2 regions of the Undibacterium sp. YM2 genome follow, and region 2 is predicted to be linked to the other one. Evidence: riboswitches for the same ligand, from Rfam matches in the RefSeq annotation. Region 2 holds a riboswitch; the other holds the start of a gene.
What was found. A riboswitch is a leader RNA that binds a small molecule or an ion and turns the genes downstream of it on or off. The one in region 2 is predicted to bind cobalamin.

Region 1: another riboswitch for cobalamin. It lies ahead of UNDYM_RS09170 (TonB-dependent receptor domain-containing protein); the one in region 2 lies ahead of UNDYM_RS18775 (CoA-acylating methylmalonate-semialdehyde dehydrogenase).

What each region holds. Positions count from the first base shown of each region.
Region 1 covers NZ_AP018441.1:2,038,553-2,046,478, reverse strand. Annotated here, with positions in the region: gene UNDYM_RS09170 (TonB-dependent receptor domain-containing protein) at 1-1,730, opposite strand, end outside; cobalamin riboswitch at 2,015-2,253, opposite strand; gene UNDYM_RS09165 (PilZ domain-containing protein) at 2,358-2,702, opposite strand; gene UNDYM_RS09160 (histidine phosphatase family protein) at 2,759-3,307, opposite strand; gene UNDYM_RS09155 (adenosylcobinamide-GDP ribazoletransferase) at 3,309-4,076, opposite strand; gene cobT (nicotinate-nucleotide--dimethylbenzimidazole phosphoribosyltransferase) at 4,117-5,154, opposite strand; gene UNDYM_RS09145 (diacylglycerol kinase) at 5,180-5,578, opposite strand; gene UNDYM_RS09140 (IclR family transcriptional regulator) at 5,831-6,610, shown strand; gene UNDYM_RS09135 (cache domain-containing protein) at 6,693-7,154, opposite strand; gene UNDYM_RS09130 (BON domain-containing protein) at 7,321-7,782, opposite strand.
Region 2 covers NZ_AP018441.1:4,179,932-4,187,857, forward strand. Annotated here, with positions in the region: gene fdhF (formate dehydrogenase subunit alpha) at 1-1,260, shown strand, start outside; gene UNDYM_RS18760 (hypothetical protein) at 1,358-2,185, opposite strand; gene UNDYM_RS18765 (putative quinol monooxygenase) at 2,273-2,581, opposite strand; gene UNDYM_RS18770 (hypothetical protein) at 2,644-3,126, opposite strand; cobalamin riboswitch at 3,329-3,567, shown strand; gene UNDYM_RS18775 (CoA-acylating methylmalonate-semialdehyde dehydrogenase) at 3,849-5,360, shown strand; gene UNDYM_RS18780 (acyl-CoA dehydrogenase family protein) at 5,371-6,531, shown strand; gene UNDYM_RS18785 (enoyl-CoA hydratase) at 6,528-7,319, shown strand; gene UNDYM_RS18790 (enoyl-CoA hydratase/isomerase family protein) at 7,316-7,926, shown strand, end outside.

The DNA of each region.
Region 1 (7,926 bases), 2.1 Mb from region 2:
ACAAATACATTGGAACCAGCTGTTGCATAACCTTTTGCCAGTTCATAGTCCTTGTTCAGGGCATTATTCCAGCGTGCCAGCACCGTTGTATTTTTTGCGATTTCATAGCTTGCATACAGGTTCAGCAACTGATAGGAAGCAAGAGTTCTGCTGTTAGCGGCATCATCAAAACGCTCTCCAGAGAAGATTGTTTCCACACCAATTTTTGCGCTAGGCAAAGCATATTCTGCGGCAAAAGTACCATGCTGTTTGGAGCGGCGTGCCAGGCGTTTGCCTGTCGTGTCATCTTTAGGATTCTGGAAGTCAATGGAACCACGCAATGTCAAGTCAGCAAAGCGTGTACTACCACCTATACTCAAGCCAGACAATGTCGCTTTATTGACGTTGCGCGCGCAACCAAAAGTATAACCTGCTGGACAATCTGCAGAACCGGCAGAAATCAACAGATCAGTTGCCTTGTTTTGATAGTACACCGCACTTAACTGAGTATCACCTTGCTCAAAATACGCACCGATTTCTGCATTCTTTGCTTTTTCCGGTTTGTTGGTGGCAACACCATAATTAGGGTAATACAGTTCATTGAAAGTAGGCGCTCTGAAGCTGGTGCCATAGCTGGCATTGACGCGCAGAGCATCAGTGAAACGATAGCCGTAAGCTATGCTGCCAGTCGTATTGGAGCCGTATTGCGAACTGCGGTCATTACGTATGCTGGCACTGGCCAGATGAGCGTCTTGCTTGAACACATAAGATGCAGCAAAAGAGTTAGTCGTCCGCTTGCCATTCAGAGCCAAAGTAGGTGTATCGACGTTTTCTTCCCTTGTTTCTGCAATAACTTGCAATGTGTCTTTACCGATGCGAATGTCATTTTGGAAGCTCAGACTATCCTGCACCGTGCTAATCTGGCTGTAGCTATACTTTGTGCTGGTAACAGATTCTGTTGCCCCTTTGTCAGTAGCTTTGGCTAATTGCAGAGAAGCTGTCCAATTATCAGTAACCTTGCCACGACCAAATACGGCAATAGTTTCCAATGTCGAAATTGAACGGTCTTCACGATTTAAGCCGGAATCATATTGTGCATTATTACGGCTGTGCAAAATACTCACGCCTAGTTCATAACCCTTGCTAAGTTCCCACACCAGACGGCCATTAAAACTATCCAGCTTGTAGCCGTCTTTGTCAGGGTTATAGCCAAAATCCGCTGTTGGCTTGGTTGCAGAAAAACCATCGCTCTCTTCGTGGCCAGCATTCAGGCTGAGACTGAGATTATTAGCCACAGAACCAAAGATACCCGCCTGCAATTTACGAGTGCCATAGCTACCCAAACCAGTCGACACGGTAGGACTGATAACACCAGTACCCTTTTTAGTGAATATCTGTATTACACCACCCATGGCATCAGCACCATACAGGCTGGACAAGGGGCCATACACGACTTCAATACGGTCGATCTGTGACAATGGGATGGAAGACCAGGTGGCACCACCGGTAGTGGAAGAACCGATGCGCACGCCATCAATCAACACTACGTTTTGCGCATTGTTGCCACCGCGCATGAAGACGGAAGCAGTCGTACCAGGGCCACCGTTGCGGGCGATTTCTATGCCGCGCTGTTGCTGCAGCAGATCAACGACAGAAGCAGCGCCGGATTTGGCGATGTCCTCAGCAGTGATGACGACGTTATCTGCGAGCACGTCTTTGGCGGCTTGTGTCTGGCGACCAGCGGTAATCACAACGCTGGAAGCCGCGCCTACAGCAGTGGTTTGGGCAAAAGCGATAGTGGATGGAATGCAGCGGCAATAGCCAGGCTGAGGGCGAGCGGTTTGAATACAGATGTCATGATATTTCAGAAAAAATGGAGCAAGTCGCCAACGTCCCCGCAGGCTACTTTGAACAAAGCAATAAGGACACTGGCGTCAGCTACAGGGCCATACAGGCAGCCTGCACTGTCAGGATTTCGCACCCCACCATAACAAGGCAATGAATGCGTTTCTGTTTCACGAAACTTCCCCGTCCGTATTGCTTCACTTATTCTGGCCGGTATCCGGGCTGACAAGTATCCACCATCTGACCTTCCCATGCACATAGCACAGTGGTATTGGAAAATGGCTGGCTGCGTGTGAACGACATAAGTCTTCTGAATTCGCAGCAACTTGTACACCGTTGCGGGGCAGCACACTTTTGCAAGAGCTTAGTGTTTCCCGTTTAACCGCAGACATGAATATATCCGCGAGCACCAAAACCCCGCCATTCTATAGACAGATGGGGTAGCCGCAAGTTTGAAAGGCTTAAAAACTGATGCAGCTCAGTTTATTAACTTATTGAAAACAAAGCAGATTTGCCTCGATAAGAGCAAGAATTCAACCCAGATGGGCAGTCTTGGATATCCAGGCAGTCACCAGTTCAGTATGCAATTGCGACATTTCTGAGAGCTGTATGCCTACATGATAAACCTCGCCACTGAGGATGGCATGCCTGACTGTGCCTTTGCAACTGACCTTGTAAATCTGGGATTCCTGAAAGATGCCGGGGATTTCTATCAACATGGGGTAACTGCGTTGTGGCATCAGGTTTTCAGTCGTATGCAGGAGCACACCCTCGGCCGAGATATTGACCAACTTGGCGAGAACCAGTTTACCGTCAGGCAATTTAACACCTGCGCGCCAAGTCACGGTAATACGCGGGGATCTCCTGAGTTCTATCATGCGATGACCATGGGAAACATGGATTTCTTGTCAGTCTTGCGTAAATACTATCTGTATTAAGCATGAAATACCAGTATTTCCTGATATTCACCAAAGGCAAGACTGCGGTTTTGTGCGCAGACCAGCTCTGCCAGCTCCTCTGCCCCCATACCTGCCCGCCAGGCCAGCAACATGCGCATGACACCGCCGTGGGTAATGACGATGACCTCCGGCAAGGCCAGTGCACGCATATCATTCAGCCAGTTTATTACGCGTTGCGCCAAGTCTATGGCAGATTCAACACCACCGGGCTTGTAGCTGGCGGGAGATGCAGCCCAGGCATCGATTTCATGTCTTGGAATGGCATCCCAGGCTTGCATTTCCCACGCACCGAAATTCAGTTCTTGCAAACGCTCATCAAATACAGGTTCTGTGTGCAACGAGCTGGCCAGCCTGGCACAACGTTGCAAGGGGCTGGAAAATACTGGCAAACCCGGCTGCAAGCGATTGTATAAATTCTTCACCAATGCAGCACAGTCGGCCTCAAAGACATCAACATCTGTTTGTCCATAGCACAAACCTGCTGCTATCCGCGGTTTGGTATGCCGGAGCAAATGCAGGCGCATATCAGGCCGCCTGAAAAGCCAGCAAACCCAGGTAGATAGCCACTTCTGCCACTTGCTGGGTAGCCCCCAGACAATCACCGGTAAAGCCGCCTATTCTGCGCTGGAACATACGTGCCATGCGCCAGGTCAGCAATAACACCAGGCAAAGGGCCAGCAGCAGCGAATACAATGGAAAAGGAAAGAAGTACAGCAGCGCTAAGCCAGGCAAAAGCACCGTCAGGCAGGCAACGAAAAATTCGCCATTACTCATCTCCTGCGCCAGCGGCTTGGCCTTGCCTTCATGTCGGGCATAAGACATCAGCCAGATCAGGCTGCATGAAGCCAGCCGTGACAAAGGATGTGCGAGCAGCAAGGCAGGTATAACTGTCGAGGCAGGCAAGCTGAAGAGTAAAGTCAGCTTCAGAGTCAGCATCAGTAAAATACCTATGGCACCATAGGCACCGACGCGTGAATCCTTCATGATTTCCAGCACCCGCTCTGGGGTCATGCCGCCACCAAAGCCATCGCAGACATCAGCAAAACCATCTTCATGAAAAGCGCCTGTCAGCAAGATGCCTGCAATAGTAGATAGCACCACTGCCACCACATGCGGCCACAATTGCGCTGCAGCTGCATAGACGCTTGCACACACCGCCCCCACAACCCAGCCTGTTGCCGGGAAATAGCGTGAAGACTGCCGCAACCAGTCAGGCTCAAACCCTACCCAGGCTGGTATGGGGATGCGGGTAAAGAACTGCAGGGCGATGAAGAATAAGCGTAATTGATGCAAGCGAGCTCCTGCAGTATGGGTAATCGCAGTATGGCAATATCTAGTCGCCGCTCTTTTCACTCACCTGCGCAGACGCAAAAGTCGCCATCTGGTTCAGAAAATTGACCGCAGCCTGCAGCATAGGATAAACCAGCGCTGCCCCCGTGCCCTCACCGAGGCGCAAGTCGAGTTGCAGCACAGGTTTGACCTGCAAGGCCTGCAACATTTGGGCATGACCGCTCTCGTCAGACTGGTGTGAAAACACACAGTAATCGAGTATTGCCGGCTGCATCCTGGCTGCCACCAGCAAGGCGCTGGTCACGATAAAACCATCTATCAGCAAGACCATGCGACGCTCTGCCGCTGCCAGCATGGCACCGACCATGGTCGCGATTTCAAAACCGCCAAAAGTAGCCAGCACATCTGCAGGCTCTTCTACATTTGCGTGCAAGGCTACGGCAGCTTCAATGACAACCTGTTTATGGCGTATGCCTTCCGCAGACAAACCTGTGCCTGCACCTACGCAATCCACGACAGGAACACCCGTCAGCTTGTGCATGAGTGCAGCCGCAGCCGTGGTATTGCCTATGCCCATCTCGCCAAATCCCAGCACATTGCCAGACAGGCCCGCCACCAGTTCTGCACCATTTTGCATGGCGGCCTGGCATTGGGCAGCAGTCATTGCCGGTTCTTTGGCAAAATTGTGCGTGCCATTGGCGACTTTCATGCTCAACAGTTTTTCACGCGGGCCAAATTCATGATTGACCCCAGCATCCACCACATGCAGAGCGATGCCATTCTGCCTTGCAAAGACATTGATCGCCGCACCATTCGCCAGGAAATTCTCTACCATCTGCCAGGTCACGTCCTGAGGAAAAGCAGAAATACCCTCAGCCACAACACCATGATCACCAGCAAAGACAACGATGGCCGGCTCACGCAATTCCGGCTGTGTGCTTCGCTGCATCAAACCTATTTGTGCCGCCAGATGCTCAAGACGACCAAGACTGCCCAGAGGCTTGGTCTTGTTGTTGATGGCAGCGGCGAGTTCAGCTTGCAGAGCGGGATTGGTGGTGGCAGCAATATTGAAATTAAGCATGTCTGACGGTCAATAGTAAAAGCAATCAATAGTAAAAACGGTCAAGCAAAATGACTACCCAGGTTGCCAGCGCTATCAACACTGTCAGCAAGACGGCGGCACTGCCAAAGTCCTTGGCATTTTTGGACAAGGTATGGCGCTCCAGCGAGACACGATCTACCACGGCTTCAATCGCTGAATTGATGAGCTCAACCACCAGTATCAAGACCAGCACGGCTATCATCATCAGTTTTTCAAAAGCTGACACTGGCAAAAACAAGGCAATAACAGAGCCACTAACCACCAGCACCAGTTCCTGGCGGAAGGCATGTTCGTTTTTCCAGGCAGAGCGCAAACCATCGATGGAGTACAGAAAGGCCGAAAATATACGGCGCAGGCCACTTTTGCTTTTGAATTCACTGACAGCTTGTTCTTTTTCAGACATTTTTATTCCTTAAACCCACACTTGAACAGTATTGCAGATGAAAGCCAGGTCAGTCAGCCTCCACTCAGGTGGCGAATTTTACAGGACTATAAGTCTGTAACAAGAAGATTTACTTATTGCAAATCAATTTCTTGCATGCTGACAGTGTCAGTGCACATCATCTTGCTGCATATATTGTATTTTGGCGACGAAGCCGTGACGTTCATTTCACATTGTGGTATAACTTATATATTGCAGCGCACCAACCATAATATGAAAAACGATACGCCCGCTTCTGATAAAACATCCATACAGGTCATAGAACGCATGGTGTCCTTGCTGGATGCCCTGTCGCGTTACCAGGACCCGGTCAGCCTCAAGGAACTGGCTATCGTCACAGGCTTGCACCCCTCCACTGCCCACCGCATCCTTAATGATATGGTGCTTACCCGTTTTGTAGACAGAGCCGACACTGGTTCTTATCGCCTGGGCATGCGCCTGCTGGAACTGGGCAATATCGTCAAGAGCCGCCTAAATGTGCGTGAGGCCGCGCTGGAATTCATGCGTGCCCTGCACCGCCAGACCAACCAGACCATTAACCTGTCGGTACGCCAGGGCGATGAAATTGTCTATATAGACCGGGCTTTCTCTGAGCGCTCGGGCATGCAGGTGGTACGTGCTATTGGTGGCCGCGCCCCGCTGCACCTGACTTCAACAGGCAAACTCTTCCTGTCCCTTGATGAACCGAAGGCGATACGCGCTTATGCAACCCGGACTGGTCTGGCTGGTCACAATAAGAATTCGATTACTGATCTCGCCAAACTGGAAAAAGAATTGTCGGCTGTGCGTGAAAACGGCTATGCCAGGGATAATGAAGAACTGGAACTCGGTGTACGCTGCATGGCAGCAGGTATCCACGATGACAGCGGCAAAATGATTGCTGGCCTGTCTATCTCTGCACCTGCAGACCGCCTGCAGGAAGAGTGGCTGAGTAACCTGACTGAAACAGCAAGACAGATTTCACTGACACTGGGTTATACCGGTACATATTAAAAAAATCCCACTAAAACAAAAACCAGTGCCTGACTAAGCACTGGTTTTTTACTTATTATCTGGCGCTCGTTTGCTTCCAGGATTATTTGTAGGCACCTGCACCAACAAAGTAATCATCAATTTTTTCAAAATAACTGGACTTGGTTTCCAGGGCCTTGGTGACGGGATTTGGCCATTGATAATCTATCCAGCCATCATTCTTGGTTTTGAGCACGGTGATCATATCCTTAATGATGGGCTTACCTTCGACTTTCAAGTCGATCAAATTCTTGCCTATCATCTTGGCATTGGCACCGTGTGAGAGGCTGACGCCGTTCATGTCATACACGAACAGGTACAGGTCGCGGTCATGAAAATCCTTGTTGGATGCGTCATTAAAATCTGCAAAAGCCTTTTCCTTGCCATTCTTCTTGATGTGGGCAATGCCTTTTTTAACCATGGCTTGCGCCTGTGCTGTCGTACCCCGCTCATCACTGGCCATGGCAGATGCCGACATAAAAAATCCCATTGCGGCCATCACCAACAGTTTGCTCATTAATTTCATGGTCTTCCTCCTTGTTATGTCCGCCCTTGATCAGCGGCCTGGGTGAATATTGCTTTGCAGAACCAATCATTCATGACTTGCGCTTTACAGTCCAGTATTAGTCACTGTGCAGCGCAATAAATTTACTTTCCTTTTCAATTTGAGTCATCACAGCATAGTCTAAAAGCTATTTATAAGTCAGCAAATTTACAACACCCTCTACATCATCCAGGTGGCGCACGAGTTTTTCCAACTCTTTTGCCTGACCAGCAGTTTGCACGCAGCCTTTTAAAGTGACAAAACGCCGCTGCCCTTCTATCCAGATGCTGGTTTCGGCAAAACGCCCATCTGCTTCTATGGCACGTTTTACCCGGGGAATGATTTCCTGGTCGTACAGGTAGGAATTTGGCAGGCGACACTGCCCTGAGTGATAACAACTAGTGCCGCGCTCTATTCTGGAATGCGCCTCGGACCTGGCCTGTGCCGCAGTCAGCAAAGGGCCATCAGGCACTGGACAATCGCTGATGGCATGAGTCACTTTGAAGAAGGGGTCGTTGAAGAAATTGCTGCGCGGTTCGTCAGCATTCGCAGTACCAGCAACAAGTACCGACGCAAAAAACAGATGGCAGGTAAATTCTTTTGGCGACATGTAAATCCCTATCAGCGGAATGCGTTACAAACTGCGCAAACAAGAATTTACATATTAACCATATTTCAATCATCATGCTTGACTCATAAAAAAGCCAGCACCTGCTGGCACTGGCTTTCTCGCTTTCTGACTAAAACAATGCTT
Region 2 (7,926 bases):
GTTCAGGCAGGCGACATACGCCGCGCCGCCCGCATGTATGCGCAAGCCAAGCCCGCCATGTGTTTTCACGGTCTTGGCATGACCGAACACCTGCAAGGTACGCAAGGCGTCATGAGCCTGATCAACCTCGCCCTGCTGACCGGCAACCTGGGCAAGCGCGGCAGTGGCATCAACCCCTTGCGCGGCCAAAACAATGTCCAGGGTTCAGCCCAGATGGGATGCGAGCCCGCCTCGCTGACAGGCGCGCAAAACCTGGCCGATGCCAAGGTACGCGCCAGCTTCGAGCAAGCCTGGGGCACGAGCTTGCCAACAAGCGCAGGGCTGGATTTGCCTGCCATGCTGGCAGCCGCCAGTTCGGGTAAATTCAAAGCCATGTGGGTCATGGGATATGACATCGCCATGTCCATGCCCAATGCCAATCAAACCCTGGCAGCCCTGGCGCAACTGGAACTCGTCGTCGTGCAAGACCTCTTCCTTAACGAAACTGCCAAGGCAGTGGGCCATGTCTTCTTCCCTGCAGCCAGTGTGTTTGAAAAAGACGGCAGCTTTATGAACGCCGACCGTCGTGTACAAAGAGTCAGGCAAGTCGTCAACAGCCCTGGTGAGGCAAAACCAGACTGGCAGATCATCACAGAACTGGCCAGACACATGGGCCATGAGCAGGGCTTCATATTCGATGACCCGCAAGCCATCTGGGATGAAATACGCAGCGTCTGGCCAGCCAGCGCCGGTCTCAGTTACCAGCGCCTGCAAAACGAAAGCCTGCAATGGCCCTGCCCCGCCACTCTAGACGACAATCATCCCGGCACAGCCGTCCTGCACCAGCAAGGCTTTGGTGTCGCCCCCAAAGCAAGCCTGGCCTGCATCCCATATCAGCCCACAGCAGAAGTCTGCGATGATGACTACCCCCTGCTACTGACAACGGGCCGCGAGCTGTATCACTTCAATGCAGGCACCATGACTTACCGTAGCCCCAATGCTGTGCTCAAACCCACCGACACCCTCGACATCTCACCCTCCGACGCCCGGCAGCTAGGCCTTGCACAGGGCCAGCCAGCCCAGATCAGCAGCCGCTATGGCACAGCAGTCCTGCCTGTACACATCACAGACAAAATGCAGGTCGGCCAGTTGTTTTGTAGCTTCCACCGCGCAGACTTGAATGTCAATGCGCTGACCTCGCCTTACTGTGACAATCTGGTGCATGCGCCGGAGTACAAAGTCACGGCGGTGAGAGTGATGGGTTTGGGAGATAAATATTGAAATTTTTATTAGGGAATTTTTTACCCTTTGACGATGTATCTTAAATTATCGCGACTACAGAAAATACCGGATCACGATGCCTGATACGCCGCGCTAACTAGTCCAGCTTTGCGACTTCGTCTTCACTGTTCAAGCCAAATGACACCAGGCGGTCTATACGGTCAGGGTGATGTTTTTTCAAATAATCAATATTCCCATATCCTTCTGGTGCAGAGATATTCTGGATATTCATTTTATTCATTACACCGACTGTTGCAACCCATACCCGTTTGTAAAAGACAGGTTCATGCCCTAGCCTGGTTATATACTCATTGACATTTATTTTCTTGAAAAACTGCCGCTGTTCAGACAATAATTGATTGGAACCCTCGTACCGCAATTTATCACTATCCAAATACGCTATTTGCTCCGTGGACGCTTTCCCAGCTAAAGAAAGCGCCAAATAGTCCTCATACTTCTTATTCATTTCCCTGATAGTCCATTGCTCCGCACTACCATGCCAGATAACCAATGCGGAAGGCCTGATTATTTTTGTTTTTGCTGCGGTAAATACATAGTTTGCGCATGCAGACATGCACAAACTAGGCACTTCGACCTCAATCTGATTGTCGTATACCCAATGTCCAAAAATGATGCCGAAGTGAGCATCTCCTCCCTGGGAATTAATGTATAGACGCTCTATTTTTTTGTCCGCCGCAGCAGAAATAAAGTCATTGACCGTTTCATCTATGACTCCCAAATAAAGACCTACATTACCTAAAAAATAGAATTTTGCAGGCACCTCGTTTTTTTTCGATTTAGATTCATCAGCCATTGCACTAAATGATAATGCTGCCATTACCAGCGCAACCGCGACCTGTTTATATACCTTCATGCACATGGAATTCAAATTAATTTTGTTTAATAAGTCTGTTTGGCGTCTCAACACTTCTCTCCTGCAGGAAGGCGATATTTCATCTTAAAGTACAGATTAAAATTATGAGCTCTAGCTATGTTAATACGATCGTCAAAATCAGGAAGTCTTCACCCACATCGGCGTCAACGCCGTCACCTGCGGCGGGCCAGATAACAAAGGTTCGACATCGACCAGATAAGCAGCATAACTGGCTGTCTGCAAAAATGCCTGTGAGGCTTCTGCGCTGCTGTATTGCTGAAACGCACAGATCACGTCCGGATCAGCATTGTCAAAGCAATAGAAATAGGCCAGGTGGCCAGGATTAGCTGCAACAGCCGGGGCCATATGTTTTTCCCAGACAGCGCGCACTTCGTCGCGTTTTCCTGGCTGGGTTTTGTGTTTAATGATGACGGCAAAAGTGTTCATAGAGCTTTCAGTCCTGTGTTTGCATTAATTGTTTATATAAGGTACTCGCTAAAACTGTTGTGCTAAACCTCAGCAAGGACCACATATTTTCTAAATTCATTTTTCAGTGCCAATACATGAGCTGCAAATTGCGCTTCAGTATAGTTAACTTCATCCAGCCATTGCCAGTAGCTGACAGTCAACTCTCCATCATCAATGCCTATTGCAACATCAGGATTTTCGAGATCAAAGACCTGCACAGCACATAATCTCAACCGGGGCATGCGCCGCTGAAGAGTTAGTAACGATGCCTTAGCAATTTTTCTGGCACAGACATCAAACGAGTTGTCTTGCCCATCAATTTCAACTATTTTTTCACTAACGATGACGATTTCCCCACCCTCTTCTTTTGCTCTTTCAAAGTAGTGCAAGAGCAGGTTTGTTTGTGCTGTTTTCTTGTGTGCCAACGTAAGCGACTTCAGTATCTGGGCAAGCGCGGCAATGATTTTTTCATGATCATCACTGGCAGCCAAAGTGAGGAGAGTTGCTGTATTTCTCAATCTCATAAAAAATCCTTTTTTAGTCACAAAGACCTGATCAACCTGATTTTAAGTAAAATTTTTATTTTGCTTCAGGAGAATCGGGCGCAAGTAAAAAAGCGGCTTTATTCAGGCATCAAAGTAATCAATATCAAAATAGCAAAACCCATTTTAACTTCACCCTGAATTTTTTTCACCAATTAACGTTTACGTTAACGTCAATTCTTGTGCTATTCTAAAAATAACAGGTGCACGGCCCAATCTCTTGGGCTGTGTTAAACGGGAAAGTGGTCGTCCTGATCGCTGTCACTAGCAAGTGACAGTAGGTATCAAGACCCAAGCCCCTGCTGCCTCCGCAACGGTAAGCGAGTGCGGTTACATCATCCACGCCACTGGTCAGGCCTGACTGGGAAGGCGATGTAACAAGACTTGCGAGCCCGGATACCGGCCTGTTGATCGCTGAGAAAAACATTGCGGAAGGCGGTGTTTGGGATATGGCATGGCACGCCTGATGGTGGGCGGGTGCTTGTCTTCAATACTGTTCTTTCACTGTTTTTCCAAGGTCTGGTCACGTACGGAAGGTGCGTGGCGGGTGTGCGTCCACATGGCGTATGCCCATGGTCAGGATGGTTGCTGCGGCAGATTTCTGCAGGTGGCGGCTGTCTTGTTTTCAGGCATCAGTGCGGCTGTTGTTGCGGGCGTGGCCCGCCGTCTGTCCGTGCGCAATCAGGAAAGTACAGGAAATCATCATGGCAACTCTTACCCAGGTTCCCAACGTCAAACTGCTCATCAACGGCGAACTGATAGACTCCAAATCCACGCAATGGCGCAATGTGATCAACCCGGCCACGCAACAGGTGCTGGCCCATGTGCCATTTGCCACGCCAGAAGAAATGCAGGCGGCAGTCGATGCTGCCAAGGCCGCTTTCAAGACCTGGCGCAAGACGGCGATAGGCACACGTGCCCGCATCTTCCTCAAATACCAGCAACTGATACGTGAAAACATGGCCGAGCTGGCCGCATTGCTGACAGCTGAACAGGGCAAGACCCTGGCTGATGCTGAAGGCGATATCTTCCGTGGCCTGGAAGTGGTTGAACATGCTGCCAATATCGGTAACCTGCAAATGGGCGAAATCGCCAACAACGTCGCCAGCGGCGTTGATACCTATACCCTGAACCAGCCGCTCGGTGTGTGTGCTGGCATTACCCCTTTCAACTTCCCGGCCATGATACCGCTGTGGATGTTTCCTATGGCGATTGCCTGTGGCAATACCTTCATCCTGAAACCATCTGAGCAAGACCCCATGGTCACCATGCGCCTGGCGGAGTTGGCGATGCAGGCTGGCATACCACCTGGCGTGCTGAATGTGGTGCATGGTGGTGAAGACGTCGTCAATGCGATTTGCGACCACCCTGATATCAAGGCCGTGTCCTTCGTAGGCTCCACCCGCGTAGGCACACATGTATATAACCGTGCGACACTGGCGGGCAAACGTGCACAGTGCATGATGGGTGCCAAGAACCACGCCATCGTCCTGCCAGATGCAAATAAAGAACAAACCCTGAACAACCTCGCCGGTGCTGCGTTTGGTGCGGCTGGCCAGCGTTGCATGGCATTGTCCGTGGTGATACTGGTTGGCGAAGCCAATCAATGGGTGCCAGACTTGCTGGACCGAGCACGCAGCCTCAAGATCAATGCGGGTGCTGAAGCCAATACAGACATAGGCCCGGTCATTTCATGCACCGCCAAAGAACGCGTAGAAAGCCTGATCGCCCAGGGTATTGCAGAAGGCGCGACACTGGTGCTGGATGGCCGCGCACCGCAAGTGCCTGGCTATGAGCATGGCAACTTCGTTGGCCCTACGGTCTTCACCGGTGTGAAGCCCGGCATGCGTGTGTATGAAGAAGAAATCTTTGGACCTGTATTGTGCATCATGCAGGCAGATACTCTGGCTGACGCTATCGCCATCATCAATGCCAACCCTAACGGCAATGGCACGGCATTATTCACCCAGTCTGGCGCTGCGGCTCGCACTTTTGAAGAAGATATCGATGTAGGCCAGATCGGCATCAACGTGCCTATCCCTGTGCCTGTGCCGCTGTTTTCTTTCACAGGTTCACGCGCATCCAAACTTGGTGACCTGGGACCTTATGGTAAACAGGTCATACAGTTCTACACCCAGACCAAGACCATTACGGCACGCTGGTTTGATGACAGCGTCAGCGCTGGCAAGGTGAATACGACGATTTCGTTGAAATAGGGAAATCGCCATGGACTTCGATCTTAGTGAAGACCAGCGCGCCTACCAACAATCTGCCCGCAGCTTTGCCGCCCATGAAATGGCGGCACAGGCGGCGCATTGGGATGCCAATGCCCACTTCCCCCTGGACGTGATTGCTCACGCCGGGGAGTTGGGCTTTTGCGGCCTGTATGTGCCAGAAGAACTGGGCGGGCTGGGTTTAACGCGGCTGGATGCGGCAATCGTGTTTGAAGAACTGGCACGCGCCTGCCCTTCGACCACGGCTTACATCACTATCCACAACATGGCAAGCTGGATGATTGCCCACTGGGCCACGCCAGAAGTGCAGCAGGAGTGGGTACCCAGACTGGCGGCGGGCAAAAAGCTGGCCTCTTACTGCCTGACCGAGGCGGGCGCAGGTTCTGACGCGGCCTCGCTACGCACTACCGCCATACTTGACGGTGACAGCTACGTGCTCAACGGCAGCAAGGCCTTCATCTCTGGTGCAGGCGCCACCAATATGCTGGTGGTGATGGCACGCAGCGGCGGTGATGGTGCGGGTGGCATATCAGCCTTTGCGGTACCGGCAGACTTGCCGGGCATCAGCTATGGCAAAAAAGAAGACAAGATGGGCTGGAACAGCCAGCCCACCCGTACCGTGAATTTTGACCAGGTGCGCGTGCCGCACAATCATTTGCTCGGTGAAGAAGGCATGGGCTTCCGTATTGCCATGCGCGGGCTCGATGGCGGCCGCATCAATATCGCCACCTGCTCCATCGGTGCAGCGCAATCTGCCCTGAACAGTGCGCACAACTACATGAATGAACGCATGCAGTTCCAGAAAAAACTGGCCGATTTTCAGGTGCTGCAATTCAAGCTCGCTGACATGCAAACCGAGCTGGTCGCCGCCCGCCAGATGGTGCGTCTGGCTGCCAGCAAGCTCGACAGCAAGGCCGCCAATGCCTCTGTCTATTGCGCCATGGCCAAGCGCCTGGCGACCGACACCGGCTTTACCGTCTGCAATGAGGCGCTGCAAATCCACGGCGGTTATGGCTATATACGCGAATATCCGCTGGAGCGTTTCCTGCGCGATGTCAGGGTGCACCAGATACTCGAAGGCACGAATGAAATCATGCGCGTCATCGTCGCCCGCCACATGCTGAGTCAAGACACTACCGAGGAGTTTTTATGAGCAAGTATGCCAACTACACCAACCTGCAATGCGAAATCATAGGCCACACCGCCCTGGTCACCATTGCCAATCCGCCCGCCAATACCTGGACATCAGCGGGTTTGCAGGCATTGACGCAACTGGTCAATGACTTGAATGCCGATGCTGATATCTACAGCCTCGTCATCACAGGCTCAGGCCAGAAGTTCTTTTCAGCAGGCGCAGATTTAAAATTATTTGCCGATGGCGACAAGGCCGTGGCGCTGGACATGGCGCGCCGCTTTGGTGAAGCCTTTGAAACCCTGAGCCGCTTCCGTGGTGTATCGATTGCTGCCATCAATGGCTATGCCATGGGCGGTGGTCTTGAATGTGCCTTGGCCTGCGATTTGCGCATTGCCGAGACCCAGGCGCAACTGGCCCTGCCAGAAGCCGCAGTCGGTTTGCTGCCCTGCGCTGGCGGCACGCAAAATCTGGCCTGGCTGGTCGGTGAAGGCTGGGCCAAGCGCCTGATCTTGTGTGGTGAACGTGTCGATGCTGCTACTGCCCTGCGCATAGGTCTGGTAGAAGAAGTGGTCGCCACCGGCGGCGCACTGGAACACGCACTTGCGCTGGCCAAACAGGTAGGCAAGCAAAGCCCCAGCAGCGTCAAGGCATGCAAACAACTGATACAAGGCGCACGCCAGCAACCAATGAACACCGTGCTGCCACAAGAACGCGAAGCCTTCCTGGCCCTGTTTGATACCGCCGATCAAAAAGAAGGCGTTACTGCCTTTTTGGAAAAACGTCCACCCGTGTGGAGGAATGCATGAGCGACGCTCCAGTCCTGTTCCAAACCCTGCCTGCCGCCAATGGCATGCAACTAGGCGTGGCCACCCTCAATTCAGAAAAAACCCTGAATGCCCTGTCCAAAGAGATGGTGCATTTACTGGGCAAGCAATTGCATGCCTGGGATGAAGATGACAGCATCGCCATGGTGGTCTTGCAGGCCGCTGGCGAGAAAGCATTTTGCGCAGGTGGTGATTTGCAAAACCTGTACGCCAGCATGCGTGAGCATCATGCCTCCGATAAAAAAGACGACTTGCTGGGCAATGCCTATGCGCTGGATTTTTTTGAGCAGGAATACCGTCTCGACTACCAGATCCATACTTTCCGCAAACCCATCTTATGCTGGGGCCATGGCATCGTCATGGGTGGCGGCATAGGCTTGATGGCCGGTGCCAGCCACCGCGTCGTCACAGAAAAATCCCGTCTCGCCATGCCTGAGATTGCGATTGGTCTCTTCCCCGATGTAGGCGGCACCTGGTTCTTGAACCGCATGCCGGGCAAGCTGGGCTTGTTCCTGGCCCTGACGGGTGCCAACATCAATGCCAGCGACGCCGTATTTGTGAAGCTGGCCGACCTGCAATTGCCACATGA